4 regions of the Pantoea sp. USHLN298 genome follow, and region 1 is predicted to be linked to each of the others. Evidence: predicted binding sites of a transcription regulator. Region 1 holds the regulator's gene; each other region holds the start of a gene.
The links. The regulator PurR, encoded in region 1, represses purine synthesis genes. The targets are predictions, from matches to a motif close to CANGCAAACGTTTGCNTG.
Positions count from the first base shown of each region.

Region 2: WFK59_RS13160 (nucleoside-specific channel-forming protein Tsx) is a predicted target of PurR. The motif match lies at 4,476-4,493, and genes of this name have one in related genera.
Region 3: pyrC (dihydroorotase) is a predicted target of PurR. The motif match lies at 1,776-1,793, and genes of this name have one in related genera.
Region 4: WFK59_RS19950 (NCS2 family permease) is a predicted target of PurR. The motif match lies at 5,119-5,136, and genes of this name have one in related genera.

Region 1 covers NZ_JBBCRO010000001.1:921,823-929,656, forward strand. Annotated here, with positions in the region: gene WFK59_RS04410 (riboflavin synthase subunit alpha) at 1-566, shown strand, start outside; gene cfa (cyclopropane fatty acyl phospholipid synthase) at 624-1,772, opposite strand; gene punC (purine nucleoside transporter PunC) at 2,084-3,286, opposite strand; gene punR (DNA-binding transcriptional activator PunR) at 3,393-4,298, shown strand; gene purR (HTH-type transcriptional repressor PurR) at 4,295-5,320, opposite strand; gene cydH (cytochrome bd-I oxidase subunit CydH) at 5,602-5,691, shown strand; gene WFK59_RS04440 (C40 family peptidase) at 5,750-6,535, opposite strand; gene WFK59_RS04445 (Grx4 family monothiol glutaredoxin) at 6,899-7,234, shown strand; gene rnt (ribonuclease T) at 7,290-7,834, opposite strand, start outside.
Region 2 covers NZ_JBBCRO010000004.1:475,763-483,596, reverse strand. Annotated here, with positions in the region: gene WFK59_RS13180 (M20 family metallopeptidase) at 1-451, opposite strand, end outside; gene WFK59_RS13175 (amidohydrolase) at 448-1,761, opposite strand; gene WFK59_RS13170 (LysR family transcriptional regulator) at 1,877-2,776, shown strand; gene yjdN (VOC family metalloprotein YjdN) at 2,852-3,289, shown strand; gene WFK59_RS13160 (nucleoside-specific channel-forming protein Tsx) at 3,377-4,243, opposite strand; gene WFK59_RS13155 (sensor histidine kinase) at 4,521-5,876, opposite strand; gene WFK59_RS13150 (response regulator) at 5,873-6,532, opposite strand; gene WFK59_RS13145 (helix-turn-helix domain-containing protein) at 7,001-7,369, shown strand; gene WFK59_RS13140 (LysR family transcriptional regulator) at 7,532-7,834, shown strand, end outside.
Region 3 covers NZ_JBBCRO010000001.1:663,785-671,618, forward strand. Annotated here, with positions in the region: gene WFK59_RS03235 (hypothetical protein) at 1-213, opposite strand, end outside; gene dinI (DNA damage-inducible protein I) at 360-605, opposite strand; gene pyrC (dihydroorotase) at 668-1,711, opposite strand; gene WFK59_RS03250 (lipoprotein) at 1,843-2,406, opposite strand; gene grxB (glutaredoxin 2) at 2,521-3,168, opposite strand; gene rimJ (ribosomal protein S5-alanine N-acetyltransferase) at 3,463-4,053, shown strand; gene WFK59_RS03265 (YceH family protein) at 4,070-4,705, shown strand; gene WFK59_RS03270 (Gfo/Idh/MocA family protein) at 4,707-5,627, shown strand; gene murJ (murein biosynthesis integral membrane protein MurJ) at 5,750-7,288, shown strand; gene flgN (flagellar export chaperone FlgN) at 7,771-7,834, opposite strand, start outside.
Region 4 covers NZ_JBBCRO010000008.1:164,663-172,496, reverse strand. Annotated here, with positions in the region: gene WFK59_RS19970 (sugar phosphate isomerase/epimerase family protein) at 1-248, shown strand, start outside; gene WFK59_RS19965 (sugar phosphate isomerase/epimerase family protein) at 292-1,203, opposite strand; gene WFK59_RS19960 (MFS transporter) at 1,539-2,858, shown strand; gene WFK59_RS19955 (hydroxypyruvate isomerase family protein) at 2,910-3,686, shown strand; gene WFK59_RS19950 (NCS2 family permease) at 3,736-5,049, opposite strand; gene yieH (6-phosphogluconate phosphatase) at 5,201-5,860, shown strand; gene WFK59_RS19940 (acyltransferase) at 5,910-6,905, opposite strand; gene glyQ (glycine--tRNA ligase subunit alpha) at 7,126-7,834, shown strand, end outside.

The DNA of each region.
Region 1 (7,834 bases):
TATTGCCAGGCCTGGCACTGGGCGCCTCCGTGGCGCACAACGGCTGTTGCTTAACCGTAACGGCTATTGAGGGCGATCGGGTCAGTTTTGATTTAATTAAAGAGACCCTGCGTGTCACCAACCTCGGCGATTTACGTCAGGGCGATGTGGTCAATATCGAGCGTGCCGCAAAATTCAGCGATGAAATAGGCGGACACCTGATGTCCGGTCATATTATGACCACGGCTGAGATCTGCAAAATTATCCAGTCGGAACACAACCGCGAAGTGTGGTTTAAAATTCAGGACCCGACCCAGATGAAATATATCCTGCACAAAGGCTTTGTCGGCATCGACGGCATTAGCCTGACGGTAGGGGACGTGACCAAAACCAAATTCTGCGTCTATCTGATTCCGGAGACGCTGGAACGCACTACGTTAGGCGCCAAAACCTTTGGCGACCGGGTTAACATCGAGATTGATCCGCATACCCAGGCGATCGTCGATACCGTTGAGCGGGTGCTCGCACAACGGGATGCCGCCGGGACGGTAGCTATGCTGGCCGGAAAGCCTGCCGCGCAGGAATAAAAAAATAAGGCGCATCAGCGCCTTTTTTTCTGTTTTTAATCTTGCTCAGCCGCCGCATCAACGCGCCACGCGTAATCCGCCTTCCACACCCCGACTGAATACTACCTGCCATAACTGAATATCACGGGCGCGAAACGCACCGGCACAGGCGTTGAGATAGTAGGAGAACATGCGTTTAAAACGTTCGCCGTAGCTCTCCGCCAGTTGCGGCCAGGCCTGGATAAAGCGCTCATGCCACGCCATCAGGGTCGTGTCGTAATCGGCGCCAAAGTTATGCCAGTCTTCCAGAATAAAATGGGGCTCGCTGGCGTCAGCAATATGTCGAACGGAAGGCAGACAACCATTCGGGAAAATATATTTATCGATCCAGGGATCAACATTCATATCGGTTTTAATCGCACCGATAGTATGCAGCAGGAAAATACCGTCTGGCTTTAAATTACGATCCACGACATCGAAATAGGTGGCGTAATTTTTCGGTCCGACATGTTCAAACATGCCGACCGAGACAATACGGTCAAACTGCTCATTCAGGTCGCGATAATCCTGCAATAAAATAGTGACGTCTAAACCTTCACAACGCTGTTGTGCCAGCTTCTGCTGTTCGGCGGAAATGGTAACGCCGTGAACTTTCACGCCATAATGACGGGCGGCAAATTCGGCCAGTCCTCCCCAGCCGCAGCCAATATCCAGCAGCGACATGCCAGGCTCCAGCCCTAATTTACGGCAGATCATATCCAGCTTCGCTTCCTGCGCAGCGGCCAGCGTCGTGGCCTCTTTCCAGTAGCCGCAGGAGTACTGCATATAGGGATCAAGCATCAGAGAAAACAAATCGTTTCCTAAATCGTAATGCTCTTTACCGACAATCCAGGCGCGTTTTTTCGACTGGAGATTAGTTAAGCGCGCCGCGGCAATACGCAGCGTATCTTTAAAGTGATGAGGGAGTTGCTGATCCAGTTTATGTTTGAGTACGTGGTGGAAAAATATATCCAGCCGATCGCATTCCCACCAGCCATCCATATAACTCTCGCCCAGACCCAGCGATCCTTCCTGCAGGACACGTTTAAAGAAGTCAGGATTTTTCACCTGAATATCCCAGCTCCGTGAGCCATTAATTTCGATATCCGCTTTTTCCAGCAATTCGTGAACGATGCGATACCAATGGTTTTCTTCGAGGCTCACTTCTTCTACATACGATGAACTCATAGCTTCTCCACCACCTGTCCAATCTTAACCTGAAAAAGAATAGTCAATTTCTTCAGGAATTGAGAAAAGTCACGGATGACTCCGTAAACCAGAGATCTGGCGTGATACAGAGGATTGAAACGGTTCAAAAGCATCAGGCACGGTAACAGTAACGCGCGCGCAGACGCCATCCCGGCAACCCGGTTGCCAATCAGTTTGTTACGTTATTATGTTGTTGATTTGTAGCAGAATTATTGACCCGAATGAGTATATTATCACGCGGGTCAATATTCAATGACTTATTGTTAGGTTGCTAACTAAAAATCATTGCCTCAGTGATTATCCTGGCAGGCGGTCGTGGGGGTGGCAACATCAGATTGTGCGTTTGTCACCCGCTGCAGCGCGAAGCCGAGCAGGGCGAGCAGAATGGTCAGGGCCATTATCAGGGTTGTGGTCAGCAGTGGCTGGGTTAATCCGGCGGAGACGGCCAGGCTGGCGGCAAAGCATAATCCCAGCTGTAGCGTATTCTGCAGCGCAGCGGCTTTACCGGTCGCATCCGGGAAAGGCATCAGTGCGGCGGAGACCACAATCGGATAGATAGCACCGTTAGCCAGCGCCATGCCGCAGAACGGCAGCAGCAGGCTCAGCAGCGTACTGTGGCCGGAGAGTGCGACGGCAAACAGCGCCAGGATGCTCAGACTGTAGACCGCCAGCAGCCACGGCAGCAGCTGCGCCCCTTTAAAACGGTTGAGCAGGGCACGGCAGCCGAAGCCACCAATCAGGAAGGCAACCGTCTGGGGCAGATAACTCAGACCAATATCGGCGGGCGACAGGCCCAGATCGGCCAGAATAAAGGGTGAGCCGGTCAGCCAGGCGAAAAAGCTGGCGGAACAGGCGGAATAAATCAGCACGTTACCACTGTAAACCCGGGATTTAAGCAGGGTAAAAAAGCCCGGATTTGCGCCCTGGTTGCCCGTTGCTTTGCGGCCCGACGGCAGGCGCAGCGTCGTGAGGATCAAGGCCAGCGCAATCAGCGTCAGCACCAGGAAGATCGAACGCCAGTGGAAATGACCAATCAGCCACGCGCCTAACAGCGGTGCCAGGGCTGGCGAAAGCGCCACCAGCGGCATGATGGTGGCAAACACCTTATTAGCACGTGCGGCCGGATAGCGATCGACCACCAGCGCCTGCCAGCTGACAGCGGCCGCACAGACGCCAATCGCCTGAACAAAGCGCAGCGCCAGCATCAGATAAATATCCTCTACCCACAGCATACCGGCACAGCCGACGGCGAACAGCGCCAGTCCGGCCAGCAGCACCGGCTTACGCCCGATGCGATCGGAGAGCGGACCCCAGAACAGCTGACCGCAGGCAAAACCGGCCAGGAACAGGCTCATGCTGGCACTGATCAGGCCAGGCGAGGTATTGAAAGTTTGCTGCATCGCGCCAAACGCGGGCAGGTACATATCGGTGGCTAAAAAGCCCAGCATGCTCAGCAGAGCGAGATAAGGCATAAATCCTTTTGACGGTGACATCTGATTCTCATTTTGCAGGTTGAACGCGGCAGAGTGTAAAAGGTGCGTTTGCCGCTGTGAAACGCTAATATTTGCCTATTGCTGTTAAAAAATTTGAAGGCAGAATATGTGGTCAGAATATGCGTTAGAAGTGGTGGATGCCGTGGCGCGCGGTGGCAGCTTCAGCGCGGCGGCGCAGGAGCTGCATCGGGTGCCGTCGGCTATCAGCTACACGGTGCGCCAGCTGGAGACCTGGCTGGCGGTTCCGCTGTTTGAACGTCAGCATCGTGAGGTGGTATTAACCCCTGCGGGAGAGCATTTTGTCCGGGAAGGGCGCAGCGTCATCAAAAAAATGCTCGCCACCCGCCGCCAGTGTCAGCAGCTGGCCAACGGCTGGCGCGGGCAGTTAAGTATTGCGGTGGACTGTATCGTCAAGCCGCAGCGTACCCGACAATTAGTGAAGGATTTTTACCGGCACTTTCCTGACATGGAGTTGCACATCAGTTATGAAGTGTTCAACGGCGTCTGGGATGCGCTGGCGGATGGCCGGGTGGAGGTTGCTATCGGCGCGACTCAGGCGATCCCGGTCGGCGGCCGCTTTGCCTTTCGCGATATGGGGACGCTCAACTGGCGCTGCGTAGTCGCGAACCACCATCCGCTGACGGAAGTGAGCCAGATAGATGACGATACCCTGCGCAGCTGGCCGTCGCTGGTTCTGGAAGATACTTCGCGCGCGCTGCCACGCCGGATGACGTGGACGCTCGACAACCAGCGTCGGCTGGTGGTGCCGGAATGGCAGACCGGGCTGGATTGCGTACTGGCGGGATTGTGCGTGGCGATGGTGCCTGGTCATCTGGCCCGGCCGTTGCTGGACAGCGGCGCGCTGGTGGAGCTGACCCTGCCGGTGGCTTTTCCGGAGAGTCCCTGTTGTGTCAGCTGGGCGGAAGATCGCGCATCACCGGCGACCGGCTGGTTACTCAGCTATCTGGGTGATGCGCAAACGCTTAATCAGGAGTGGTTAAGCGAAGATTAACGGCGGTAGTCGCGGAACGGACCATCAGCTACGGAACGACGTTCAATCAGGGTTGGATGCACTTCGATGGTTTGAGAAATCTCACGTTTGCTGGTGATGCGATCCAGCAACATCTCCAGCGCTTTCTCACCCAGCTGCGCTTTCGGCTGATGAACGGTGGTCAGCGCCGGCGCGAAGTAGCGCGCGTTGCGCACATTGTCATAGCCGATCACCGAAATGTCCTGCGGCACGCGCAATCCCATCTCATCGGCGGCGCAAATCGCCCCCATCGCCATGATATCGCCACCACAGAACACCGCGGTCGGGCGCTGTTTCTGCGACAGGATCTGCTGCATTGCCTGATAGCCCGATTCAGGTTCAAAGTCACCCTGGACAATCCACTCGGCACGCGGCTGAATACCCGCTTCTTCCAGCGCCTTCAGGAAGCCGGCGTGACGTCCGCCACCGGTGTTGCGCTCCATCTGGCCGGGGATGGCGCCAATCTCGCGATGGCCACGCTCAATCAGATAACGCCCGGCGAGATAACCGCCCTGAAACGCATTGTCCAGCACCGTGTCGGTAAAGTCGGCGCGGGATTCGCCCCAGTCCATTACCACCATCGGGATGTTACGGTTCTCTTCCAGCATTTTCAGCAGATCGTCCGGATACTCAGAGCACATCACCAGCAGCCCATCGACGCGCTTTTGCGCCATCATGCTGAGATAGGCGCGCTGCTTCTGCAGATCATTGTGCGCATTACCCAGAATCAGAGTATAGCCTTTGTCGAAACAGTGGTTTTCCACTGCTTCAATAATTTCAGCAAAGTAGGGCGCTTCGCTGGAAGTCGCCAGCAGGCCCAGCGTTTTGGTGTGATTCACCTTCAGGCTGCGCGCCACGGCGCTGGGCGAATAGTGCAGTTCCTGAATCGCCTGCCAGACGGCGTTGCGCGTCTCTTCAGCGACAAAACGCGTTTTATTGATGACGTGCGAAACGGTGGTCGTTGAGACGCCGGCGCGTTTTGCCACATCTTTAATTGTTGCCATTAAAATCGGACTCCAGGGCTTATCTAACGCAATGATAAGCATAATGTTAAACGTTTGCGTCTGCTCAGGGTTTTCTGCGCAATTATGCAGGTTTTCTGACCGGTAAACAGGGCGACTGGCGGGTAATGAGCGCCTGAAAAGAGAGCAAACGGAACCGGGGCTGCGCGCGTTGCGCAACAAAGGCAGGATTCTAACAAGGCTGGGCGGATAAAACGAGATTTTTACCCGGTCCTGTGGGAAAATGGCTTAACCCCACAAAAATTGTGACTAAGGAGAGTTAAATGAGTACCGATTTGAAACTGGCGCTGATGACTACCGTCGGCTGCCTGCTGATGATTGTCGCTTTTAGCTTCACCGCGATTCTGCACTGATCGAAAAAGCCGGGCATGGCCCGGCTTTTTGCTGTCTGGCGATCGCCCAACGGCTGCGTTAGCGAATGGTCTTTGGCGTCATGACCCGACGCGCACCAATATAGTGGCGCTGCCAGTAGTCTTCACCCAGCGCACTGATCTGAATATCTTTGCCGGTACGCGGTGACTGAATGAATTTGCCGTTGCCGAGATAAACCCCAACGTGATCGGCGGTGCCGCGGCCATTGATGCGGAAAAAGACTAAATCGCCTTTCTCCAGTGACTCACGTTTAACCGGCGCGGCGTCGCGCAGATGGAACATCTCATTGGCGGTGCGCGGGATCTTGAACTTGACCAAATCTTTATAGGCGTACCAGACCAGGCCGCTGCAATCAAAACCGGTATGCGGTGAGGTGCCACCCCATTGATAAGGTTTGCCTAACTGACCCATCAACTTGGTCATCGCCGTTTCGCGCGCTTTCTGGTAACGCTGACGATGTGACTTGCTCATTTTAATGGTGCCGGTGTCACTGCTGCTGGCGTCAACGGTTTTAAGCGAACGCTGGTGGCCGTAGCGTTTTTTACTGGCCGTTTTAAGGGAGGTTTTACTTTTCTTAGCGGGAAGATGGCTGGCGGTGAGTTCGCTTTTTTTCTGTTTTTTGACTTTGAGCTTCTGAATCGGACTGACGCGTGTTTTCTTTGCCGCCGTTTTCAGCGGGCGACGCTTGCGGCGCTCATCTTCGCGCGCACTCTTTTTCTCTGCTTTATGCGAACTGACATTCACCGGCGCCTGCGGTGAGGCAGAAGCGATGTTAAAGAACAGTTGCGCAAAGGCAAGAATGAAAAGCGTAATGATTAAACGCATAGTCCGGTTTTAGTTAAGTTGTCAGGGCCACTACGCACCGCGACAAAGTTGGGAATAATCTGATCCAGGATCAGCGCCGATGCCATTCTAGTCCAGTTCGTTTGAAAACAGTAACGCCTTTTTTTATTAATCTTTCGGCCTCACGCAATTGCGTTGAAAATGAACATTTTCAGCGTCTTATATCGGCAAAACTATTGCAAATTATTAATATGTTACTGGCCGTTAATAACCGGGTGGCATCAGGGCTGATGAGCGGACTTAACAAACATGGCGATTTAATCCGGCAGCGGTAAAATCTCGTTTTCAGTCCTGGTGCGAAGTCGCTACAATAAACAAACACGAAGTGACGAATTAAGGAAGGCAATTATGAGTACTGTAGAAAAAATTCAGCGCCAGATCGCAGAAAACCCGATCCTGCTGTTCATGAAAGGTTCACCGAAACTGCCAAGCTGCGGTTTCTCTGCGCAGGCGGTTCAGGCGCTGTCAGCCTGCGGTGAGCGTTTTGCTTACGTGGATATTCTGCAGAACCCGGACATTCGTGCAGAGCTGCCGAAATATGCCAACTGGCCAACCTTTCCACAGCTGTGGATTGATGGCGAGCTGGTCGGCGGATGTGACATCATCGTCGAGATGTTCCAGCGCGGTGAACTGCAGTCGCTGATCAAAGAGACCGCAGAGAAGTTTAAAGAAGCGGAATAAAACAGAAAGGCCGACGCGATGTCGGCCTTTTTCATTGTCTTTCATTGCCGGTTCTTCAGTCAGCGGTCGCTGATGGCTCGCCTTCAGCAAACGGCAGCGGCCATCCACCCAGTCGCTTCCAGCGATTCACCAGTTCACAGAACAAAATAGCGGTCTGCTGGGTATCGTACAGCGCCGAGTGCGCCTGGGTACTGTCAAAATCCATTCCTGCCGCTTTACAGGCTTTCGCCAGCACCGTCTGACCCAGCACCAGTCCGCTCAGCGCCGCGGTATCAAAGGTGGCGAACGGGTGAAACGGATTGCGTTTCAGGCTGGCGCGTTCGGCGGCGGCATTCATGAAGTTGAGATCGAAAGTGGCGTTGTGCGCCACCATAATGGCGCGATTACAGCCGGTATCCTTAATGCCTTTACGCACCATCTTAAAGATGGCGTGCAGCGCTTCATATTCACTCACTGCGCCGCGCAGCGGGTTACTGGGATCGATGCCGGTAAATGCCAGCGCTTCAGGATGCAGCAGCGAGCCGACAAAAGGTTCAACGTGAAAATGCAGCGTCTGGTCGAGATGGATCCAACCCTCTTCATCCATTTTCAGCGTGGTGG
Region 2 (7,834 bases), on a different contig from region 1:
TTTTGCCGGAGCCGCCTTCTTCACCGGGACAGCCGTAAAAGCGCACCGTTCCGCCGGTATGATGTTGCTGCATCCAGGCTTTCACCGCACTGGCTGCCGCCACGCCTGCGGTACCGAGCAGGTTATGGCCGCAGCCGTGACCGTTGCCGTTGGCCTCCAGCGGTTGCGGGCGGGCGCATCCCGCCTGCTGGCTCAGGCCCGCCAGCGCATCAAACTCGCCAAGGATGGCAATCACCGGTTTACCGCTGCCGAAGCTGGCAATAAAGGCGGTATCCAGGCCGCCCACGCCGCGTTCTACCGTGAAGCCCTCCGCCGCCAGCGCATCGGCCAGCAGCGCGCAGGAGCGGGTCTCGGCAAAGCGGGTCTCCGGCGTATCCCAGATGGCGTCGCTGAGTGCGCTGAAGCGCGCCTGATGACGGTCGATATAATCAGCAATGAACGCTTCCATCATCGGCCTCCGTCAAACTGCGCCTGATTCAGCGCCAGGGTTGCCAGCATCGCGATCGCCACGGGCATCACCTGCTCATCAAAGTCGAACTTCGCGTTATGGTGACCCGCCGCCAGATCGCAGCCGAAGATGGCATACGAAGCCTGACCGCCGCGTTGCTTCACCCGCTCCATCATGTAAGTGGCATCTTCCGATCCGGCCGCCTGAGCCTTACGATCGACCACCGAATCGAAGATGCCGAGCGCCTCTGCCTGCTGATGGATAAAATCGACCCACGGCTGGGTTGGGGTGCAGCTGCGGGCGGCCCCCATCAGCGTGATCTGGTGCTCAACGCCATACATCGCCGCCGCGCCAGCGATGACCCGCAGCGCCTGCTGGTAGATGTCATCGTTAACCTGATTGGTGACGCCGCGGGTTTCGACTTTCAGCAGCGCACAGTCGGGCACCACGTTACGTCCGGTACCGGCCTGCAGTACGCCAACGTTGACACGCGCCACACCGCCGCTGTGCTGGGTAAGACCGTGCAGCGCCAGCGTTGCCTGAGCCGCCGCCAGCAGGGCATTGCGGCCCTCTTCCGGTCGGCCACCGGCATGCGCGCCGACGCCGGTGAAATTGACGTCGAGTTTGGTGGTGGCGAGGAAACTGTCGCTGCCACACACCAGCTCACCCGCTGGCACGCCGGTGCCGAGATGGATAGCGGTAAACAGATCAACATCATCCACCACGCCAGCCGCCACCATCGCTCTGGCACCGCGAACCCCCTCTTCGGCGGGCTGGAAAATGAGTTTAATCGTGCCGCTCAGCTGAGCTTTCATCGCCATCAGCACCGAGGCGAGGCCGAGGCCGATGGTAGTGTGGCCGTCGTGTCCGCAGGCGTGCATCATGCCGGGATTGCAGGAGGCGAAGCCTTCACGCTGTGGCAGGTGATCTTCCGCCTGACTCTCATTGAGATCGAGCGCGTCCATATCGACCCGGAAGCCGATCACCGGGCCGGGACGACCGGTTTCCAGCGTGGCAACGATGCCGCAAAACCCACCGGAGAAGTGGCTGATCCACTGCGGTAACGCGCCCTGCTGCAGTGCCCGGGCTTCCTGCTGCTGCAGCACGGTCTCGCTGGGTAAGCCCATACGCGCATCGGCGTCGATCACCTCACGGCCCAGTTGCAGGTGATAACCCAGCTTGTGCAGCTCGTCGGCGACCCGCGTGGCGGTACGGAACTCCAGCCAGCCAGATTCCGCGTAATGATGGAACTCCCGGCGCCAGCTTTTGAGCTGCGCCAGCCGGGCGCTGATAAGGTCGGAAAGGGTATTCATCGGCACTGTCCTTACTGTTGGTTTTTTACGCACTGCCTCGAATCTACACAATGGTATTAGCCGGCATAAGATGCGAATATCTTGTGACTGATAAACAACGGTTATCACAAAAACTATGACTGCTAACCTTAAACTTCATCAGCTGCGCGCCTTTGTTGACGTGGCACGCCAGGGCAGTATCCGGGCGGCAAGCCGTCTTTCCGGGCTTTCGCAGCCGGCATTAACCAAAGCGATTCAGGAACTGGAGCGTGAACTCGGTGCCCGGTTGTTTATCCGCCGTCAGCAGGGCGTGGTCTTAACCGATATCGGTGATAACTTTTTTCGACATGCCAGTCTGGTGCTGGCGGAGTTGCGGGTGGCGCAGGAGGATATCCAGCAGCGGCTGGGGCTGGGCGGCGGGCAGGTGAACATCGGCGTCGGCGGCAGCGTGGCGCGCACCATCATGCCGCAGGTGATTAACCAGTTTCACCGTGAATACCCGCTGGTGAAGGTGCGCATCGTAGAAGGGCAACTGGTGTCGATGGTGCATGAGTTGCGGCAGGGCGCGCTTGATTTCACCATCAATACCTACGATCAAAGTCATCTCGATCAGGAGCTGATGTATGAGCGAATGATGGAGCGCGAGTACAAAGTGGTGGTGCGCAAGGGCCATCCGCTGGAGAAGGCCCGCTCGCTGGCCGAGTTGCAGCAGGCGGACTGGACCATGCCGACGCCCAAGGGCAGCTACTATCGCTTACTGCACGATCTGTTTGACGAGCGCGGCATGGCACCCAAAATTGTGGTGACCTGCGAAACCTTTATGGCCTGTACCAGCCTGGTGGCGCAAAGCGATTTCATCAGTATTTTATCGGTGGATGTGATCGACGATCCGATTCTCGGCCGCTCGCTGGTGGCGCTGTCGCTGGACGAACCGCTGCCGAAAGCGATCTTTTATCTGATTCAGCGTAAGGATACCGCGCTGACGCCGATGAGCAGTTATATGGCGCAGTTATTTCGTCGTTATTGCCAGCGCTGACGGGTAGCGTTCTCTCATCGTCTACACTTGGTGTATTCGCGTAAATGTGAGTTCAACCCACAATCGGAGGTGACGATGCAAGTCTGTCCATATCTGTTTCTCTATGGTCGCTGTGAAGAGGCAATCGAGTTTTACCTGCAGGCCACAGGCGGGAAACTGCTGGAGAAAATGACCTTTGGCGATATGCCAGAGCAGGGCGAGCAGGTAGGCGATCAATCTGCGCCGCCGCAGCCGCCGGAAAAAATTATGCACGCGCATCTGCGTATCGGTCAGGGAGAGTTGATGCTGAGCGACGGTAACACGCAGAAGCCGCCGGCCTCGGATCACGCCGGTTACGCGGTCAGCCTCGCCACCACGGATGCAGAGCAGGGCAAAACCTGGTTTGAAAAACTGTCCGTGGGCGGCAAAGTGACGACCCCGTGGCAGGAGACGTTCTGGTCAAATGGATTTGCGATGTTTATCGATCAGTTCGGCATTCCGTGGCGCATCAACGTGGTGAAGCCGCAGGAATAAAGCAGGATGCGGGATCGGCGCCGGTGACAGCGGCGCCGTTGTAGGGTCGCCTGAGCACGGCCAGCCTTGCAGCCAGCCGCCTGCTCATCAGAAGTTGTAACCCGCCACCAGGTAGTAACCCCAGCCGGTCGATTTCACTTCAAACGGACCGCTACCGAAGTTCAGCTCCTGCCCATCCGCCCACTGACCGCCATTGTGGAAGTAACGCGCCACGGCTGAGAAGTGCCAGTGATCGTAACCCAGCGACAGAATATGGCTGGAGGCGATTGAGTTGCTGGTGCGCGACGAACCGCCTTTCTCGTTGAGATCGGAACCCCAGTCAAAGTTGGTGAAGCCGACATAGCCAAGGTTACCGCCCCACAGCGTGGTGATCGGCACAAAGTATTTCACCTTGAAGCGATAGCCATCCCAGCTGTTTTCATTTGCCGCACCGTAGTTTTCCCACTGATATTTGGCATAGACGTTCAGTGACAGACCCACATCGCTGTGAGTATCGATATCGGTGCCCAGACCCATATACCAGGTATTCTGGCGGTTATCGCTGTTGCGGCCCATGTCGTAGATGTAGTTGTTGGCGAAATACCACTCTTTGAACGGACCAAAGGCCAGACTGGTGCCGGTCAGTTTGTCGATCGAGAAGCGCGGTTCAATCTCCATAAACATCGGCGAACCGTGGTCAAAAATACCGTTGGCGTTGCTGTTACCCGCGCCGAAGAAGTTGGTCAGATCGAGATAACCGTAGAAATCGAACCAGTCTTTTTTGGCAAACGCTTCATATTCCAGATAAACGTCGTTGTTAAACTGCGGCCCGAAGCGCGTGTGGTAGCTGCCCACCACGTTTACGCTCTGATGCCACCAGTCGGACAGATATTGCGGATCGCTATCAGCGGCTTGCGCAACACCCGTCCAGGAACATGCCAGTACGGCACCTGCTATCAACGTTTTGAATTTCATTATCATTAACCACATGCTTTTGACCGCTGCACAGCAGGCGCAGTCAGAGAGAAGTCGATCCCGGGGTGGGGAGTGAGTTATTCAGGACATAACAGCCAGTTTCCAGCCCGCGTAGCGTGCCTGCAACATAGCGATAGAAAATAGATTTTGCTCACGTTTGTCAAAAAGTGTTGCATTACAATTCAGTGAAAATGTGACGTGCTTCACAATAATGGCGGTGATCGAACGGAACCAGGCAACCGTTTACGTTGTCTGGTTCGCGATCAAACGTGCGGGATCAGGGAAAAGTGACGCGGACCTGCAAACCACAAATTGCACCCTGTGGCGTCAGGCAATTGGAAAGGGCGACATGAATCTGATGTTTCTGCGCAACGCTGCGCACAATCGATAAACCCAGACCGCTGCCCTGCGCTTTAACGTCAGGGGAGCGGGTGAAACGGTCAAAGGCGCGTTCAATAAAGGATTCCGGCATACCCGGTCCGTTATCGACAATATCCACCACCGTCTTGCCCGCCACCCGATGCAGCAGAACATCCACCAGGCTCCCTTCCGGCGTATGCAACATGGCGTTACCAATCAGGTTGTCGAACAGGCTACGCAGTTCAGAGCGGCTGGCCTGCAGGCGATACTGGGTCGAGCCGTTAAAGCCGATATCGATGCCGCGTTTATCGGCCACCACCATCAACTGCTCAATGCTCTCTTTCAGCAGATCTTCCAGTTCAATCTGCTCAATGCTGGCCACCACGCTTTGATCTTCCTGACGGGAGACGTTCAGCAACTGGGTCACCAGGTGACGGGTACGCCTCACGCCCGCTTCGAGCTGGCTGAACTGCCGGCTGGCCTCGCCCGGCTGAATATGCTGACGCAGATTCTCCAGCTGCAGCGTGACAGCGGTGACCGGGGTTCGCAGTTCGTGAGCGGCATCTTCCAGGAACTGCCGCTGGGATGACCAGGCCTCGCGCAGCTTATTCAGCAACGCGTTATACGCGGCAACCAGCGGCAGGATCTCATCCGGCAAGCCTTCCGGTGAGACATTGTGCGGATGATGCGTCTCCTGCGCCGCGATCTGCCGCGAGGCGACCTGCAGATCGCGGGTGATCTTCCGCACCACCAGCCAGATCACCAGCAGCGACAGCGGCATCATCAGGATCAACGGAATGATCGCCGACAGCGCCCGTTTGACCATCAGCGCTTTCATGTAGCTGAGGTTGTGCATCACCTGAATGGTCTTGATCTCACTGCCTGGCTGACCGGGTCGGGTGTAGATACGCCATTCGCAGTCATCACAATGGCCCACATCGACATCGCGGTAACCGCGCTGGGCTTGCAGCGGTGCGTGCAGTTCCGGCCACGAGCTGGCACGCAGCCTGCCCTGGTTATCCCACAGCTGCACCACAAAAGCGCTCTTCGCCTTGTCAGGCGGAATGAGCATCGGCATCAGTGCCGGCATCTGCTTGTTGGTCGACCAGGCATCGGCGATTTTCGACAGCTGATCGTCCTTCATGGTGCCGACCATGTCGCCATAGCAGCTGAAAAAATACCAGGTGACGCCGCCAATCATCAGCAGATGAATAATCAGCAGCGTACTGAGTAATTTATTGCGTAACGAACGCATAAAGGGGAACGGTTTCATATTGCCGGCACCCGCCAGCCCAGCCCGCGTACATTGCGAATCGCGTCGTTATCCAGCTTGCGCCGCATCCCGTGGATCAGCACATCAACCGCGTTGCTGCTCACTTCGTCGCCCCAGCCGTAAATACGGTTCTCCAGCTGCTCGCGCGAGAGAATCGCGCCGGGACGCTCCAGCAAGGCATAAAGCAGGGCATATTCGCGCGCGGTCAGCTGCTCGCGCTGGCCCTTATAGAGCACTTCGCGCGTCATCATATCCAGCTGCACATCGCCGCTGCCCAGCACCGAATCCGCCGCACCGTGGCGACGTCGGGTAATCGCCCGCATCCGGGCCAGCACTTCCTGCAGATCAAAAGGTTTAAGCAGGTAATCGTCAGCGCCGCTGTCGAGCCCCTGTATCCGCTGCGCCACCGTATCGCGCGCAGTCAGGATCAGCACCGGCGTAGAATCGCCGCGCCCGCGCGCCCGGCGCAGCACCTGCAATCCGTCATCACGCGGTAAGCCGAGATCCAGCAACACGCAGCTGTAGCCGCCTTCGCTCCAGGCGTTATGGGCATAAACGCCATCGCGTACCCAGTCCACCGACCAGCCCGCGCCCTCTAAAGCCTGCTGCAGGTTCGCGCCGATCATTTCATCATCTTCAACCAATAACACGCGCATGGCTGATCTCCTTCGTAAAGATGGGAGAGAGTTTATACATCAATTGTTAGGTCAGAATTATCCGCCGTCATTCCGCCGTCATACTTCGTACTACAGCGGCGTTGGCTACGTCTGGCCGCCTTGCGGTAATACGAATTATAGGGGCGAATCGGGTGTGACTTAACGCAAATTAGCCTGGCGGATTCGACGGTGACTTAACACAAATTATTTAAATGCTGGCCGCCAGGAGGCATCGAAAAAGAGTTAAATCGACGCCGATGTAACTTAACGCAAATTATTTTACCGGATTGCCAGGATCACTTAATGCTTATTATTCAGGCAGGTTGTTGCCGTTATCTGACCGATAAAGGGGGCCGCAGGCCGGAATCTGGCGGTTGCTAATTCTGCGCTAATTTTCTGCTAATTAAGGGATAAATTTAACCGGGTAAAGTGGGTTCACTGCACATCAGCGTAAATCAGGAGGAACCCATGAATCAGCGCGAGTTTATTCGGAGTTTGCTGGACTGGATTGAGAACAACTTAGGACACGATCTGCATCTGGATGAGGTGGCGCGTCGCTCTGGCTATTCCCGCTGGCATCTGCAACGGCTGTTTCGCCAGCATACCGGATTTTCCCTGGCGGAATATATCCGACAGCGCCGGTTAACCGAATCTGCGCTGACGCTGCTGAGCAGCAATGAAGCGATATTGCAGGTCGCCATGAACTACGGGTTCGACACCCAGCAGGCCTACACCCGCACCTTCAAAAACTATTTTATGATGACGCCAGGCCAGCTACGCCGCCAGCGCCGGGTCGAGCCGGACCGGTTACTGTTTCCGCTGGCCATGGCCAGTTGATGCCTTTGATGGCCTTCCCGCCAGATGAAACGCGCGGGAAGGTCGGCAGGCACGGCTCCGCTGTCTGATCCCATCCCTTCTTTTTTACTGACCTGCCGCCGTAAGCTGCCCCGAACATGCTAGTTTGATGCCAGAATCCTCAGGGTATCGGAGCGGTAACGCATGGAAAACAGTGCTAATTTAACCGCCATGCTGGTGTTTGCGCGGGTGGTGGAACTCCAGAGTTTCAGTGAAGCGGCGCGGGCGCTCGGCTGGTCTAAATCCCACGTCAGCCGCGAAATCTCCCGTCTTGAGCTGCGGCTCGGCATCCGGCTGTTGCAGCGCACTACCCGGCGACTGGCGCTGACCGAGCTCGGTCAGGCTTACTATCCCTATTGCGTCCGGATGCTGGCAGAAGTGCAACGGGCCGATGCCTTTGTCCAGCAACTGCATCAGCAACCGGCCGGTAACGTACGTCTGCAGGCG
Region 3 (7,834 bases), 260 kb from region 1:
ACGGGCAAAGTGCTGCTGCAGCTGCTCATCATGGTTCTGGTTTTGGGCTTCCAGCGACAGATTGTGCACCAGTAACTGACTGGCACGATCGTCAAGACAGAAAATCAGACTGGAAAACGCATTTTCCAGCACCGTCAGACGACGTTGCTGATCGCCAATCAGTGCTAACAGCTCACCAAAAGTCATCGCCTCTTCCGGTTTATCAGTAGTCATGGTGTCGCACCTCCTGTTATGCATGACGAGCGCAAGGATAGGGCATTGATCATTCAGAGTCTAGATGCAGGATTGGGGAAGTGCGAGAGGGGAGAAAAGATAAAAAAACCGGGTGGCGACACCCGGCAAAAACAGCACAGAGGCGGTTAATCGGTAATAAACCAGTCGTCAGCGCTTTCCCACGTTTGCTGCAGGATTTCGCTGATCTGATCGCGAGTCTCTTTGCCACCGCCCAGCACGCTAAGGTTATTGGCGCTGGCGTAGCGCACTTTCACGTGATTAGTGCTGTCCGGGAACTGTTCGTCAATGCGGCGCGACAGCTCGTCGCTCAGTGCCTCAATGGCACCCGCAGGAAGAGGTCGGGTATTCGATACGGTAATTTCAACGCGCATGGGAGCCTCCAGATAAGATACTGTACATATTTACAGTATTACCGGTCCGGAGGCAAGTGAAATTATGCGATACGCCAGTTCAGGGTTTCACCGGCCAGGAACGGCACCAGCGAATCACTGCCGAGCGCAATGCTCTCCGGGACCTGCCACGGTTCCCGTACCAGCGTCACGGTGGTGTCGTTAAGCGGCAGGCCGTAAAAACGTGGGCCGTTTTCAGAGCAGAAGGCTTCAAAATGCGACAGCGCATCCAGCTCTTCGAACACCGTGGCGTAGGCGACTAACGACGTCGGGGCGCTGAAGACACCGGCGCAGCCGCAGCTCGCTTCTTTCAGATGGCGCAGATGTGGCGCGGTATCGGTGCCGAGGAAGAAGCGCGGATGGCCGCTGGCGACCACCTTACGTAGCGCCTCCTGATGCACATTGCGCTTGAGGATCGGCAGGCAATAGAGGTGCGGACGAATCCCGCCCACCAGCATGTGATTACGGTTAAACATCAGATGCTGCGGAGTAATCGTCGCGCCCAGTGTCTCATCCGCGGCGGCGACATACTCGGCCGCCTCTTTCGTGGTGATATGCTCCATCACTACTTTCAGGGCCGGGAACTGCTGGCGCAGCGGCATCATCACTGTCTCAATAAAGCGCGCTTCCCGGTCGAAAATATCAATATGCGCGTGGGTCACTTCACCGTGAACCAGCAGCGGCATCCCCAGCTGTTGCATCCGATCCAGCACGCTGGCGATGGCGGCAATATCGGTGACGCCGTGGCTGGAGTTGGTGGTGGCGTGAGCCGGATAGAGTTTGGCGGCGGTAAACAGGCCAGCGGTAAAGCCCCGCTCCAGCTCATCCGGGTCAAGTGAATCGGTGAGGTAGCAGGTCATCAGCGGCGTGAAGGCGTGATCAGCGGGCAGCGCCGCGAGTATCCGATCGCGATAGGCTTCACCTGCCGCTACGCTGGTTACCGGCGGCACCAGATTGGGCATCACGATGGCACGACCATTGACCGCGCTGGTATAGGGCAGGACCGTTTCAAGCATCGCATCATCACGCAGATGAATATGCCAGTCGTCAGGGCGGCGGATGGTAAGTTGCTGAGGTTGTGCAGTCATCAATGAGGCTCCGGCAGAGTGGAAACGAAAGGCACGTTTAGGCCGGGGTCTAAGCATAAGGATTCAGGCAACCGTTTGCACCTGCTTTTTGTCGTCGGACGAAAATCCGCGCCGGATGGCGCGGCAGATCGTCAGTCAGTAAACGGGATCACCAGTTCACCCGGTTTCACTTCCAGCCCTTTGGCAAATTTTTTCGCCAGCGACTCACCTTTACTGCGATCGGTACTCAGCACGTAAGCGGGTTGCTGATCGAAATAGCTTTTCAGGGATTGATTGAGATAGGGCGTCAGCGTCTTCATGATCGAGGCCATTTTGTCAGGCGTCACCTGCGCATCGACAATCTCCATATCGCGCAGATAGATCGCGCCCTGCTGCTGATCAAACACCGGCTGGGCACGCATCTTCAGCTGCATATCGGCCTGTTGCGGGCCGAACAGGGAGGTGACATTGATCTTCGCATTGCCTGCGAGCGTGACTTTGCCTGGCTCTTCCCGGCCAATCTGGCTGGTGAGGTTGCTGAGCACGATGTGCGCGTTAACCAGGCCGGAAACCCCGATGTCCTTCTCGTAGTTGTTATGTTTCTGCAGCGCCTGGTTCACTTCCTGTTCGCTGATGGTGTACTGCGTCAGTTGATTACAGCCGCTAACCAGCAGCACCAGTAACAGAGCGGCAAGGCCGGAAAAACCCTTTTTCATCGATTTTTATCCTGAATGACGGAGCTATTGAACAGGGCATAGCGTGCCTGAATGCGTTACAGGTGTCATCAGGAAAGGGATGAGAAACGCGAGCGGTTTCTCATCCGGCAGCCGTTACTGGGCGATGGAGGAGAGCAGGTTGACCTGAGTTTGTTTGGCCATGTTATCGCGGTATTCCGCCACTCTGGCGGGCCAGTCGATGCCTGCAACCAGCGTCAGGGAGCGCAGCAGCGGGAACAGATTAAAGTCATCTTCAGAGAGTTCGCCGTTCACTGCATTTGGCTGAACAATTAACTTGTCGAGCTGGCGCAGGTCGCCACTGACGTTTTTGATCAAACCGGCCGCATGGCTTTTCAGCTCGGTAAAATCGCCGATGCTGGCCTGCTTTTTATTACGGAAATAGTCGCGTGCTTCCGGCGTGGCAAATTCGGCAAACGGCGCCTCTGCGATGCGCGGCAACAGCAGTTTGTTAACGTAACTGTTCATGTGACGCAGCCAGTCGGCAATGGCAGGATTAAGCGCGCCGGTGATCAGCGGCTCGCCCTCCAGTCGATCGACATAATGCACGATATCCATGCTCTCTGGCATCGCGCTGCCATCCTGCTTCTGCAGAATGGGCGCCATCTTCTGGCCGATCAGTCGTTTTGGCGTCTCTTCGTCATCATTCAGCATCACCACCAGCTCAACCGGCAGATTTTTCAGGCCGAAAATCATCCGCGCCTTCACGCAGAAAGGGCAGTGTTCGTAGATATACAGCTTCATCCTGATCTCCTCTGTTTGGCAGAATGCATCAATTCATTCTGTTTTCGGGCTCGCCAAAAAGTATGGAAGAGATTAAGCAGCAGGGCAAACCGGCTGGCAGCAGATGGCCTGCTCGCCGCTACCACGGGGATCATGGGCGTGGCTCAGCCCGCTGAGGAAGGGTGATAACCGCGCAAAATCAAGGCCTTTGCAGCGCAATCGCGGGTAACATTTTACCGCAGCCCAGGCGGCGGTTATAGTGAATACAGGGTAATGACGGCTCATCTTTATCAGCCATTGATTTCAGGAGTCAGGATGTTTGGCTATCGTTCTGCCGCGCCCAGGGTGCGATTAACCACCGACCGGCTGGTGGTCCGTCTGGTTCACGAGCGTGATGCCTGGCGGCTGGCAGATTACTACGCGGAAAACCGCCTGTTTTTAAAACCGTGGGAACCGGTGCGCGATGAAAGCCACTGCTATCCCTCTGGCTGGCAGGCGCGGCTGGGGCTGATTACCGATATGCATAAGCAGGGATCGGCATTCTACTTCATTCTGATGGACAGCGAAGAAACCGAAGTGCGCGGCGTGGCGAACTTCAGCAACGTGCTGCGTGGGTCGTTTCACGCCTGTTACCTGGGCTACTCACTGGGTGAGAAATGGCAGGGCCAGGGCATGATGTTCGAAGCGCTGCAGTCCGCTATTCGCTATATGCAGCGTCAGCAGCATATTCACCGCATCATGGCCAACTACATGCCACACAACCAGCGCAGCGGCGATCTGCTGGCGCGGCTCGGATTCGAAAAAGAGGGTTACGCCAAAGATTATCTGTTGATCGACGGCCGCTGGCAGGATCACGTCCTGACAGCATTAACCTGGCGGGAATGGACGTCGGATCGGCGTGGATAATCATAAGGAATCGGGAATGAAATTGACGTTGTCGGCGCAGGCGTTGCGTGTGCTGGGCTGCCTGCTGGAGAAGCAGGTCACCACGCCGGAACAGTATCCGCTCTCTCTCAATGGCGTGGTCAGCGCCTGTAATCAGAAATCGAACCGTGAACCGGTGATGAATCTCAGCGAGACGGAGGTGCAGGATCAGCTCGATCAGCTGGAAAAACGGCATCTGGTGACCGTCAGCAGTGGATCGGGCCAGCGGGTGATGAAGTATGAACAGCGCTTCTGCAACTCCGCCTTTGGCGCGCTAAAGCTCAGCAGCGCAGAAGTGGCCGTGCTGACTCTGCTGCTGCTGCGCGGCGCACAGACGCCGGGTGAATTGCGCACCCGTAGCGGACGTCTGCATGAGTTCAGCGATGTCAGCGAAGTGGAGCAGACGCTCGACGCCTTGTTGCAGCGTGAGGATAGCGCCAGGGTGATGCGTCTGGCTCGCGAGCCGGGCAAGCGCGAACACCGTTTTATTCATCTGCTGAGCGATGACGCTGAGGTGCCAGAACCGATATCGGGCGCGGATCAGGACGACCTTTCGACTCGCGTCGCGGCGCTGGAACATCAGGTAGCGCAACTGCAGGCGCAACTTACTCAACTGCTGCAACCGGAGAGCTAAAATGACGTTACGCATTGGCGTGGTGGGACTGGGCGGGATCGCGCAGAAAGCCTGGTTGCCCGTGTTATCAGCCGCGTCCAGCTGGTCGCTGGTCGGGGCGTTTTCGCCAAATCAGGCCAAAGCCCAGCCGATTTGCGACAGTTTCCGGATGCGCTGTTTCAGCTCGCTCGACGATTTAGCGGCGGCCTGCGACGCGGTGTTTGTTCACAGCAGCACCGCGAGCCACTATCAGGTGGTCAGAGCGCTGTTGCTGGCGGGGAAAGATGTCTGCGTCGATAAGCCGCTGGCGGAAACGCTCGATCAGGCGGAAGCGCTGGTTGAGCTTGCTGAAAAGCAGCAGCGCAAACTGATGGTGGGCTTTAATCGCCGCTTTGCCCCGCGCTATCTGCAACTCCGGGCGGAGATGAATAGGGTCGCCTCACTGCGCATCGAAAAGCACCGTAGCGACAGCGTCGGGCCGCACGATCTGCGTTTCACCCTGCTTGATGACTATCTGCACGTGGTGGATACCGCGCTGTGGCTTGGCGGTCAGCCGTTTAGTGAGGTTCAGGGGCGGATTACCACCACTCCTCAGGGAGAGATGCTTTACGCTGAGCACCATTTCAACCTGGGCGGCGTGCCAGTCACCACCAGTATGCACCGGCGCGCAGGCAGTCAGCGCGAGCGGATCAGTGCGGTGTGCGACAGTAAATGTATCGATATCAGCGAAATGCGTGACTGGCAGGAAGAAACGGCAGCCGGCCTGCTGATTGCGCCACCGCCAGCCTGGCAGAGCCATCTGGTGCAGCGCGGGTTCAGCGGCGCGGCGCACCATTTTATCCAGTGCGTACAAAATCAGACGATGCCTGAAACCAGCGGCGAACAGGCCCTGATGGCGCAGCGGGTGGTGGAAAAACTGTGGCGTGACGCAACGCCGTCATAATGCCTTGTAACACTCCGTGCTGGTCATTTCCCGCCGTGGCAGTAGACTATCGCCGGGCATCATCAGGATGCCCGCGCTAAGTCTCTCATTTTGCCGATTCTTTTCAGGATGCGCCGTCAATTATGAATTTGTTGAAATCGCTGGCAGCGGTCAGTTCCATGACCCTGTTTTCCCGCGTCTTGGGCTTTGCCCGTGATGCCATTGTGGCGCGGGTGTTTGGCGCCGGAATGGCGACCGATGCGTTCTTTGTCGCTTTTAAACTCCCTAATCTGCTGCGGCGAATTTTTGCTGAAGGGGCCTTCTCACAGGCGTTTGTGCCGATCCTGGCGGAATATAAAAGCAAGCAGGGCGAAGAGGCAACGCGCCTGTTCCTCGCTTACGTCTCTGGCCTGCTGACGCTGGCACTGGCGCTGGTCACCGTGGCGGGGATGATCGCCGCGCCGTGGGTGATTATGATCACTGCGCCGGGTTTTGCCGACAGCGCAGACAAGTTTGCCCTGACCAGTTCGCTGCTGCGCGTCACCTTTCCCTATATCATGCTGATTTCACTCGCCTCACTGGCGGGCGCGGTGCTGAATACCTGGAACCGTTTTTCGGTCCCGGCCTTTGCGCCGACGCTGCTTAACGTCAGCATGATTGGTTTCGCGCTGTTTGCCGCGCCGCATTTTCATCCGCCAGTGATGGCGCTGGCATGGGCGGTAGTGGCAGGCGGCGTGCTGCAGCTTGGCTACCAGCTGCCGCACCTGAAGAAACTCGGGATGCTGGTACTGCCACGGCTGAACCTGCGCGATGCAGGCGTCTGGCGGGTGATGCGTCAGATGGGGCCGGCGATTCTTGGCGTCTCGGTCAGCCAGATTTCCCTGATCATCAATACCATTTTCGCCTCTTTTCTGGTTTCGGGATCGGTCTCGTGGATGTATTACGCTGATCGGCTGATGGAGTTCCCGTCCGGCGTACTCGGCGTGGCGCTGGGAACGATCCTGCTGCCGTCGCTGGCGAAAAGTTTTGCCAGCGGCAATCACGATGAATATTCGCGGCTGATGGACTGGGGTTTGCGGCTTTGCTTTTTGCTGGCGCTGCCCAGTGCCGTGGCGCTGGGGATGCTCTCCGGACCGCTGACCATTGCGCTGTTTCAGTACGGCAAGTTCACCGCCTTTGATGCGGCGATGACCCAGCGCGCACTGATTGCTTACTCAGTCGGACTGATGGGTCTGATTGTGGTGAAAGTGCTGGCACCGGGTTTCTATTCGCGGCAGGACATTAAAACCCCGGTGAAGATTGCGATAGTCACCCTGATTATGACGCAACTGATGAACCTGGCATTTATCGGTCCGCTGAAGCACGCGGGCCTGTCACTGTCGATTGGCCTGGCTGCCTGTCTCAACGCGGCGCTGCTCTACTGGCAACTGCGCAAAAAGCAGATCTTTATGCCGCAGCCCGGCTGGGCCAGTTTTCTGATCCGTCTGGTGATCGCGGTACTGGCGATGGCGGCGGCGCTGTTTGCGATGCTGCAATGGATGCCGGCGTGGGAACAGGGCGTGATGCTGTGGCGGCTGCTGCGTCTGGCGGCGGTCTGTGCGGTCGGCGGTGGGGCGTACTTCCTGACGCTCGGGCTGCTGGGCTTCCGCTTGCGCGACTATGCGCGACGCACTGCGGTGTAACAGCAACGTCCGGATATACAGTCCGGATGCATAGTCCGGATATACAGTCCGGATGCGAAAAATCCCGCACCTGGCGTAATGCTGATCAGTTAAGCGACGGGTGAGAACGCAGTCTGGTGCCGCTCAGGGGCTGGCGGTCCTCGCGCCGCTGCGCGGTACCTTCACGTCATTCCTCTGCCTGACGGACCGCCGGGGATGGCACATCCTGTGCCGCCCCGCCTTTCGCCCGCGTCCTGCGGGCTCTCCTGGCAGACTCATTCCGTTCAGCGCTGCGGATTGCCTGCCCCTGATCGGCCCCAGCCTGCTCTGAAACTTCAGTGCGTGCTGTTAAAAAGGGCACAAGAGCAGAGGTGATCAGGCCCGCACTGCGGCACGATCGCGCCCAAAAAAAAGCTGCCACGTTTGATCGTGACAGCCTTTGCAAAGGTAACCTTAACTGACGAGCATCAGGCACCTGGCAGGATTTTTTGCTCAGTCAGCCGTCAGGCTTTGCGGCTGAGCGTCGCCTGACCTTTACCCATCCCATCCGGGCCATAGAAAGCCTGA
Region 4 (7,834 bases), on a different contig from region 1:
AGAATGGAGAATATCATTTCCCGCCGATGGGAGAAGGTGAACTCAATTATGCGCCGCTGCTTCAGGCGCTGGCGGAAAATGCTATCCCGGCCAGCCTGGAGATCCCTCTGCGAATGTACCGCCAGCCCGACAGCTGGCCGCAGCGGGCTGACCAGCCGGTTGATCCGGCCATCAGCCTTGAAGTGCTAATCCGGTCGCGGCTGGCGCTGGAAAAGATGCTGGGTTATCGGCTGGCTGCAGACCACTAACGGACCGTTCCTTAGCCGGTACGCACGCGGCGTACCGGCGGTGTCAGGCTGTCTGCGCTGCCCCGACGAGTGCCTGTTGCAGAAAATCCCGGCACGCCAGCTCGGTCTGCCAGCGATCGTCCCGATCGGTGGTGCGCATCTCCACTGCAATGCTGCGCTCCTCTAAGAGCGGATCGTCCGGCAGTTGACGGGCTGCGGCCACAATCTCCGCCGCCACGGCGGGCGTCAGGAAGCCAGGCGCGCCAAAACGCATATGGTGATCGCCGTAACCCGGATCGTGCGGATCGAGTATGGCATTGGATAAATGCAGCTGTGAGATCAGCGATCCGGACTGACGCAGAGCCGCGATCGGATCTTCCTGATTCAATGCCACATGCGCGCTATCCCAGGCGAGATAGAGCCGTGGACAGGTCCGGCGCAGCGGCTTCATCCAGTTCAGGGTTTCGTCAGTGGGGCCGATGAGCTGGCATTTATGGGCGAAGCGGTCCAGCGGCTCCAGCTGCATGATCATCTGCGGGTATTGACTCATCACTTCACCGATCTGTTCCAGCGTCTCGCCGAGTGCACTTTTGGCCGCTTCGCGCAGTGCCTCGCCGGGATCGCTGCCACTGACGAAGGCAATCCGGGTTGCGCCACAGTCGGCAGCACGATGCACCAGTTCGCAGGCCCGTTTCATGCTGCGCTTACGCTGAATCGGATCAGGGCTGCTGAGGTTCAGACCTTGCTGATTCAACACAAAGGTCATCCACTGTGTCAGCTTCACCTGCTGCGTTTCACTGATATCCCGCAGTCGTCGGGCCTGCGCCGCTTGCATCACCATGCCGGTTTCAATGAAACGATAAAATGGCTGCTGACTGAGGTGCTCAGCTATATCGACGACTTTGCTTTCATCCTGCATATCCGGAAAGAACAGCTCAGCAATATGAGCTGAGGGCACCAGCGCGGTCTTTTTCATCCTGCCTCCTGATTTATTCATAAGTTATTAATGAAAACTTTTGTTCATCAAGAAAAGCGTAATGTTGCCGGGATTAATGCGGCTGACTTCACATTTTTGACGGCGTGACGGGATTTTTTGCACGACTGGTTAGTCACCGGTATCAATGATATGGCGCTATTATTCAGATTATTGTCCTGTTGCAGCCCTTTTTGACTGCATTTACGGAAGTGTGAGCTGTCGCAAATCTTTTCTCTGAGAATCCGCTTTAATGGCTATACATAAGATATGTTAATGAACATATGTTCAGTGTCCGGAATGCTTCCGGCATCGCCACTGACAAGCGGGAGAAAGTTATGCAAGCGTTACACCCTGATTCCGATACCGCGGCCCAGCCCACCCGGGTTCGCTGGCGCATATTCGCCGTACTCTTTGTCCTGCTGGCGGTCAATCTGATGGATCGCATCACGCTTTCCATCGGCATTCCGTTTATCAAAGATGAGTTTCACCTGTCGCCTGCCATGCAGGGACTGATTCTCAGCAGTTTTTTCTGGTCATACGCGTTGCTGCAGGTGCCGGGCGGCTGGGCGCTGGACCGCTTTGGTCCGCGTAAGGTACTGACGTTCTCCAGCATACTCTGGGGCCTTAGCCAGATTGGGCTGGCGCTGGCGACGGGCGGACTGTCGCTGATTTTCGCCCGCATTGCGCTGGGCGTTGCCGAAACGCCGATTTCGCCCTCCGGCGGCAAAATGAATGCCAGCTGGATGCCGAAATCGGAACGCGGCCGCGGCGCAGCCATCATGGATTGCGGCAGCCCGCTGGGTGTGGCGTTTGGTGGACTGATCATCGCCTATCTGATCGACATGCTCGATTCGTGGCGGCTGGCGTTTATCGTCGCCGGCCTGTTCAGCATGTCGCTGGCGCTGCTGGCGTGGTACAAGCTGCGCGATCGTCCGGAAGAGGACCCACGGGTTAACGCCGCCGAACTGGCGCAGATACGACAGGGTCGTGACGAGGGTGCGCAGCCGGATGCGCCGCCGCCAGCCGGTCCGGGCGTCGACTGGCGATCGCTGTGCGGTCTGATGTTTGGCCGGGCGACCTGGGCGATGATCTACTTTGGCCTGATGACCTGGGGACCCAGCTATCTGGCGCAGGCACGCGGCTTCGATTTGCGCTCCATCGGTAACGCCACCTTTGTGATTTTTATGCTGGGCGCAGCAGGATCACTCGGTGCCGGGTTCGCCGTCGATGCGCTGGTGAAGCGTGGCTTTCAGCACGGAACGGTGGTGAAGAGCCTGATTGCGCTGTCGGGCGGCGTTACGCTGCTGATCTTCTTTGCGTTGCCGGATGTCGCTAACCCGATTACCGCGGTGGCGATGCTGTCGGTCGCCTCCTTCTTCCTGACCGGCGGCGGCAGTATCTACTGGAGCATTCCGGCGCTGATCGCCCATCCGGCGCGCGCCGGTCTGGTCGGCGGTTTTATGAATATGGCGGGCAGCGTGGGCGGCATTCTGGTGCCGATCCTCGCTGGCCTGATCCTGCAGCTCACCGGCGGCTATGGCGGTGTGCTGACCTTCTTTACCTTGTGCGCCGCGCTCTACGTGATCGGCACGCTGTTTATCCGTTTTGCGCCGCCGGCCGCGCCGTTGCCAACCGGCAGCACCCAAATCAGCTAACCGCTCTCGCCTGGCGGTCAGGCTGCCGGGCGACACCTTACAGGAGAGACTATGCTTCGTTTTGCCGCTAATCTGACCATGCTCTACACCGAATATCCGTTTTATGAACGCTTCGATCGCGCCGCTGAAGCCGGATTTGAGGCGGTCGAATTTTTCTTCCCCTATGGCCTGGAGAGCGCCGATATCCAGCAGGCATTGGATCGCAATCAGCAGCAGCTGGTGCTGTTTAACATGCCGCTGGGTGACTGGGATGCCGGTGACCGTGGATTCGCGGCGCAACCGGCGCGGCGTGAGGAGTTCCGCCGTGCTATCGACCAGGCGGTGAGCTATGGGCAGCAGCTGAAACCGCCACGTATTAACTGCCCGTCAGGACCGGCCGCGGGACAGGGCGATCCTCTGCCTACCCTGCGCGAAAATTTTGCCCTGGCGGCCAGCGCGCTCAGGGCGCATGACATTCAACTGGTGCTGGAGCCGATTAATCACGGTGATGTGCCCGGCGCAGTGATCTCCGGCGTGGAGCAGGCGGTGCGACTGTTTGACCAGATCGGCAGTGATAATCTGGCGGTGCAATATGACCTCTGGCATTCGCTGCGCGCCGGTGAAGATCCGTATCGCGTGCTGCCCGCCTTTATCGACCGTATCGCGCATATCCAGATTGCGGACGTTCCCGGTCGTCACCAGCCCGGCAGCGGCGAAGTCGATTTCGGGCGATTGTTCACGCTGCTGGATAACCTCAACTATGACGGCTGGGTCAGCCTGGAGTTTCATCCGCAGGGCACAACGGACGCCAGCTTTGCCCATCTGCGTCAGCTTGGGGTGCTGAAATAAAAAAGGCCGCTGCCCTGACGGGAGCGGCCTGATGCGGCTATCGCGGCGGTTAATGTGCGTCGATAAACACAATCTTCAGCACAAACAGCAGTGCGACAATCACCACGCAAGGGCTGATTTCGCGCCAGCGGCCGGTGCCAAGTTTCATCACGCAGTAAGCGATAAAGCCCAGCGCAATGCCTTCGGTAATAGAGAAGCTGAACGGCATCATCGCGGTGGTGACGAAAGCGGGCACCGCTTCGGTCAAATCATCCCAGCGCACGCGCGACAGGCTGGCGGTCATCAAAACGCCGACATAAATCAGCGCACCGGCTGCGGCGTAGCCTGGCACCATGGCCGCCAGCGGCGACAGGAACATCACCAGCAAAAACAGCACGCCGGTGACCACCGCCATCAAACCGGTGCGGCCACCAATCGCGACGCCCGAGGTGCTTTCAATGTAGGCGGTGACCGAAGAGGTTCCTGCCAGCGCGCCGCTGACCGAGCTGATGCTGTCAACATAGAGCGCCTGCTGCATACGCGGGAAGGTGCCGGTTTCATCGGTCAGCCCGGCTTTGTCAGTGACACCGATCAGCGTGCCGGAGGAGTCGAACAGATTGACCAGCATAAAGGAGAAGATGACGCCAGCCATGCCGATGTTGAATGCACCTTTGATGTCGACCTGGCCCACCACTGAGCTGATGGCCGGCGGCGCGGAAAACAGGCCAACAAACTTCACGTCACCCAGCATCCAGCCAATGGCGGTAGTGACCACCATAGAGATCAGTACGGCGGCATGGATATTACGTGACGCCAGAATAGCGATAATAAAGAAACCCAGCGCGCCCAGCAGTACGCTGTGCGAAGTCAGGTTGCCTACCGCCACCAGCGTATCGGGATTGGGCACAATAATGCCGGCATTTTTCAGCCCCATCATGGCGATAAACAAACCAATCCCGGCGGTGATGCCGACGCGCAGACTCAGCGGAATGTTGGCAATCATCCAGTAGCGCACCCGCAGCAGCGTCAGGATCAGCAGGCCCACCGCACCCCAGAAGATCGCGCCCATGCCGACCTGCCAGGAATAGCCCATCGCGCCCACCACCACAAAGGCGAAAAAGGCGTTCAGCCCCATCGCCGGTGCCAGCGCCACCGGCAGATTGGCAAACAGCCCCATCAGAATACTGCCGAAGGCGGCAATCAGGCAGGTGGTGACAAACACCGCCTGGGTGTCCATACCGGCCACGCCAAGGATCTGCGGGTTCACAAAGACGATGTAAACCATGGTGAGAAAGGTGGTTACCCCTGCGATCACTTCGGTGCGCACCGTGGTGCCATGTTCCTGCAGTTTAAAGATGCGCTGCAAAAGGCCTTGCTTGCTCATGCCATCCATCCAGAAGAAAAAATCATCGGCGCGTATCCTGGCGATTTTACCAGGCCAATACAATGATTTTTCGCAACCGATTGCCACTCTCGCAATCTTCGCTCAGTACGGTAGAGTGAGGGACGCCCATAAAATCAAAGGATAGAGTCTGATGTCAGTAGAATGCGTCTTTTTCGATTGCGATGGCACGCTGGTGGACAGCGAACTGCTCTGTACCCAGGCCTACGTCAATACCTTCGCCCGCTATGGCATCGACCTGTCGCTGCAGCAGATGTTTGAGCAGTATAAAGGCGTCAAACTGTACGACATCATCCGCGACGTCGGTGAAGCGCATCAGACGTCGTTACCGATGGAAGAGGTGGAAACCGCCTACCGTGCCGAAGTGGCACAGCTGTTTGACCAGCATCTCAAGCCGATCGACGGCGCGAAAGCGCTGGTTGAGCAGATCAAAGTGCCGATGTGCGTGGTGTCGAACGGAACGGTGAAGAAGATGCAGCACTCGCTGGGCTTAACCGGCATGCTGCCGCGGTTTGCTGATCGTCTCTACAGCGGTTATGACATTCTGCACTGGAAGCCCGATCCGGAACTGATGTACCACGCTGCCGAGCAGATGCAGGTCGCGATTGAGCGCTGCATCCTGGTGGATGACTCTGAAGCGGGCGCGCGTGCCGGCATTGCCGCCGGTATTCCGGTCTTCTACTACTGCGCCGATGCGCATAACCCGGAACTGGATCATCCGCTGGTAACGCGATTCGACAACATGGCGGAGCTGCCCGCGCTGTGGCGCGCCCGCGGCTGGGACCTGGTATAACAGGCTTCAGCCGTGCCCGGCCTGTCGTGTCAGCAGTGCGCGCAGCCCGTCAGCTGACGAAGTGACGTTTATCGACGCGTTTAAGCACCATCGCCAGCAGCAGGCTGCCGCCCAGCGTGACGCCGAATACCCACGGCAGATCGAGCCACGGACGTGACATATCGTCGTAATGATGGGTACGCAGATAGTGGATAAACAGCGCGTGAAAACCGTAGATCGGCAGTGAATAGCGCGCAATCAGCGCTAAACCCGGCAGCGCGCGCTGGTTAAGCGCGTTTTTAAACACCATCAGCAGACTGATCGCCGCGATAAATACCAGAGGCCCGCAGTAGAGATACCAGGTGTCGTTAAACGCCCCGTTGACCCGTAACGCCTGCTTTGTGCCCAGCGCAATGCCTATGACGCAGGCGATAAATACGCCAGTGGCGGCAGGCGTCAGCCCACGTCTTGTCGTCTCCATGGTGCCGATCGCCCGTCCTAACAGTGCATACAGCAGATAATAGATGCTGTCACCGCTGACATAGAGGTTGACCGGCAGAAAGTGAAACGGCCCCAGCGACTGGCTGACGGTATTGGGATTGGCCAGTACCGCCAGCACCAGCACCAGCAGCGCCACATAACGCGCCTGCACGCTTTTCACCTGTATCAGCGGCGACATCAGATAGATGCCGATCAGCGCAAAAAAGAACCACAGATGATAAAAAACCGGCTTTTGCAGCATTTTCAGAATCGAGCGCCCTTCACTGATCGGCGTCAGCCAGGTGATGTAGGCCAGCGACACGGCGCTGTAAAATAACAGGCAGAGCACCAGCCGTATCATGTGGCGCGGCTGCGCGCTGCGCTCACCAAAAAACAGGTAGCCGGAGATCATAAAAAACAGCGGTACGCAGACCCGTGAGGCGGAGTTCAGCAGGTTAGCAACATCCCAGCTGGCGCCGGTTACCGCCATGGGGCCGGTGATATACCAGGTGGTGGTGTGGATCACGATCACCATCAGGCAGGCAACCGCGCGTAAATTATCGATCCAGTAAATCTTCTGCGGCATGGCGTCCTCTTGCGCATAGCGTCCGTGCGAAGAAGGGTAGCCAGGCGCGGCGACGGCAACAACCTTTGGCCGCAGGATTCAGAGACCTCTGTATGGCTGCAACAGGCGATTACGGTGAAACCGCGCCGCAACCGCACAGGATTTCCGGCTGCACATCGCGCGGTCAAAGGGTATACTGTTGCCCTCTTTTTTCATCTAGCCAATCGCGTGCAAATTCAACATGCAAAAGTTTGATACCAAGACCTTTCAGGGCCTGATCCTGACCTTGCAGGATTACTGGGCACGTCAGGGCTGCACCATTGTTCAACCGCTGGACATGGAAGTAGGCGCTGGCACTTCACACCCGATGACCTGCCTGCGCGCACTCGGCCCGGAGCCGATCGCCGCCGCTTACGTGCAGCCGTCTCGCCGTCCGACCGATGGTCGCTACGGTGAGAACCCGAACCGCTTACAGCACTATTACCAGTTCCAGGTGATCATTAAACCGTCACCGGACAACATTCAGGAGCTGTATCTCGGGTCGCTGAAAGAGCTGGGTATGGACCCGACGGTGCATGACATTCGCTTCGTGGAAGATAACTGGGAAAACCCGACGCTGGGTGCCTGGGGACTGGGCTGGGAAGTGTGGCTCAACGGCATGGAAGTGACGCAGTTTACTTACTTCCAGCAGGTCGGTGGCCTGGAGTGCAAGCCGGTCACCGGTGAGATCACCTATGGCCTGGAGCGTCTGGCGATGTATATCCAGGGCGTCGACAGCGTCTACGATCTGGTGTGGAGCGACGGTCCGCTGGGTAAAACCACCTACGGCGACGTGTTCCATCAGAACGAAGTGGAGCAATCCACCTATAACTTCGAATACGCCGACGTCGATTTCCTCTTTACCTGCTTTGAGCAGTACGAGAAAGAGGCGCAGCATCTGCTGGCGCTGG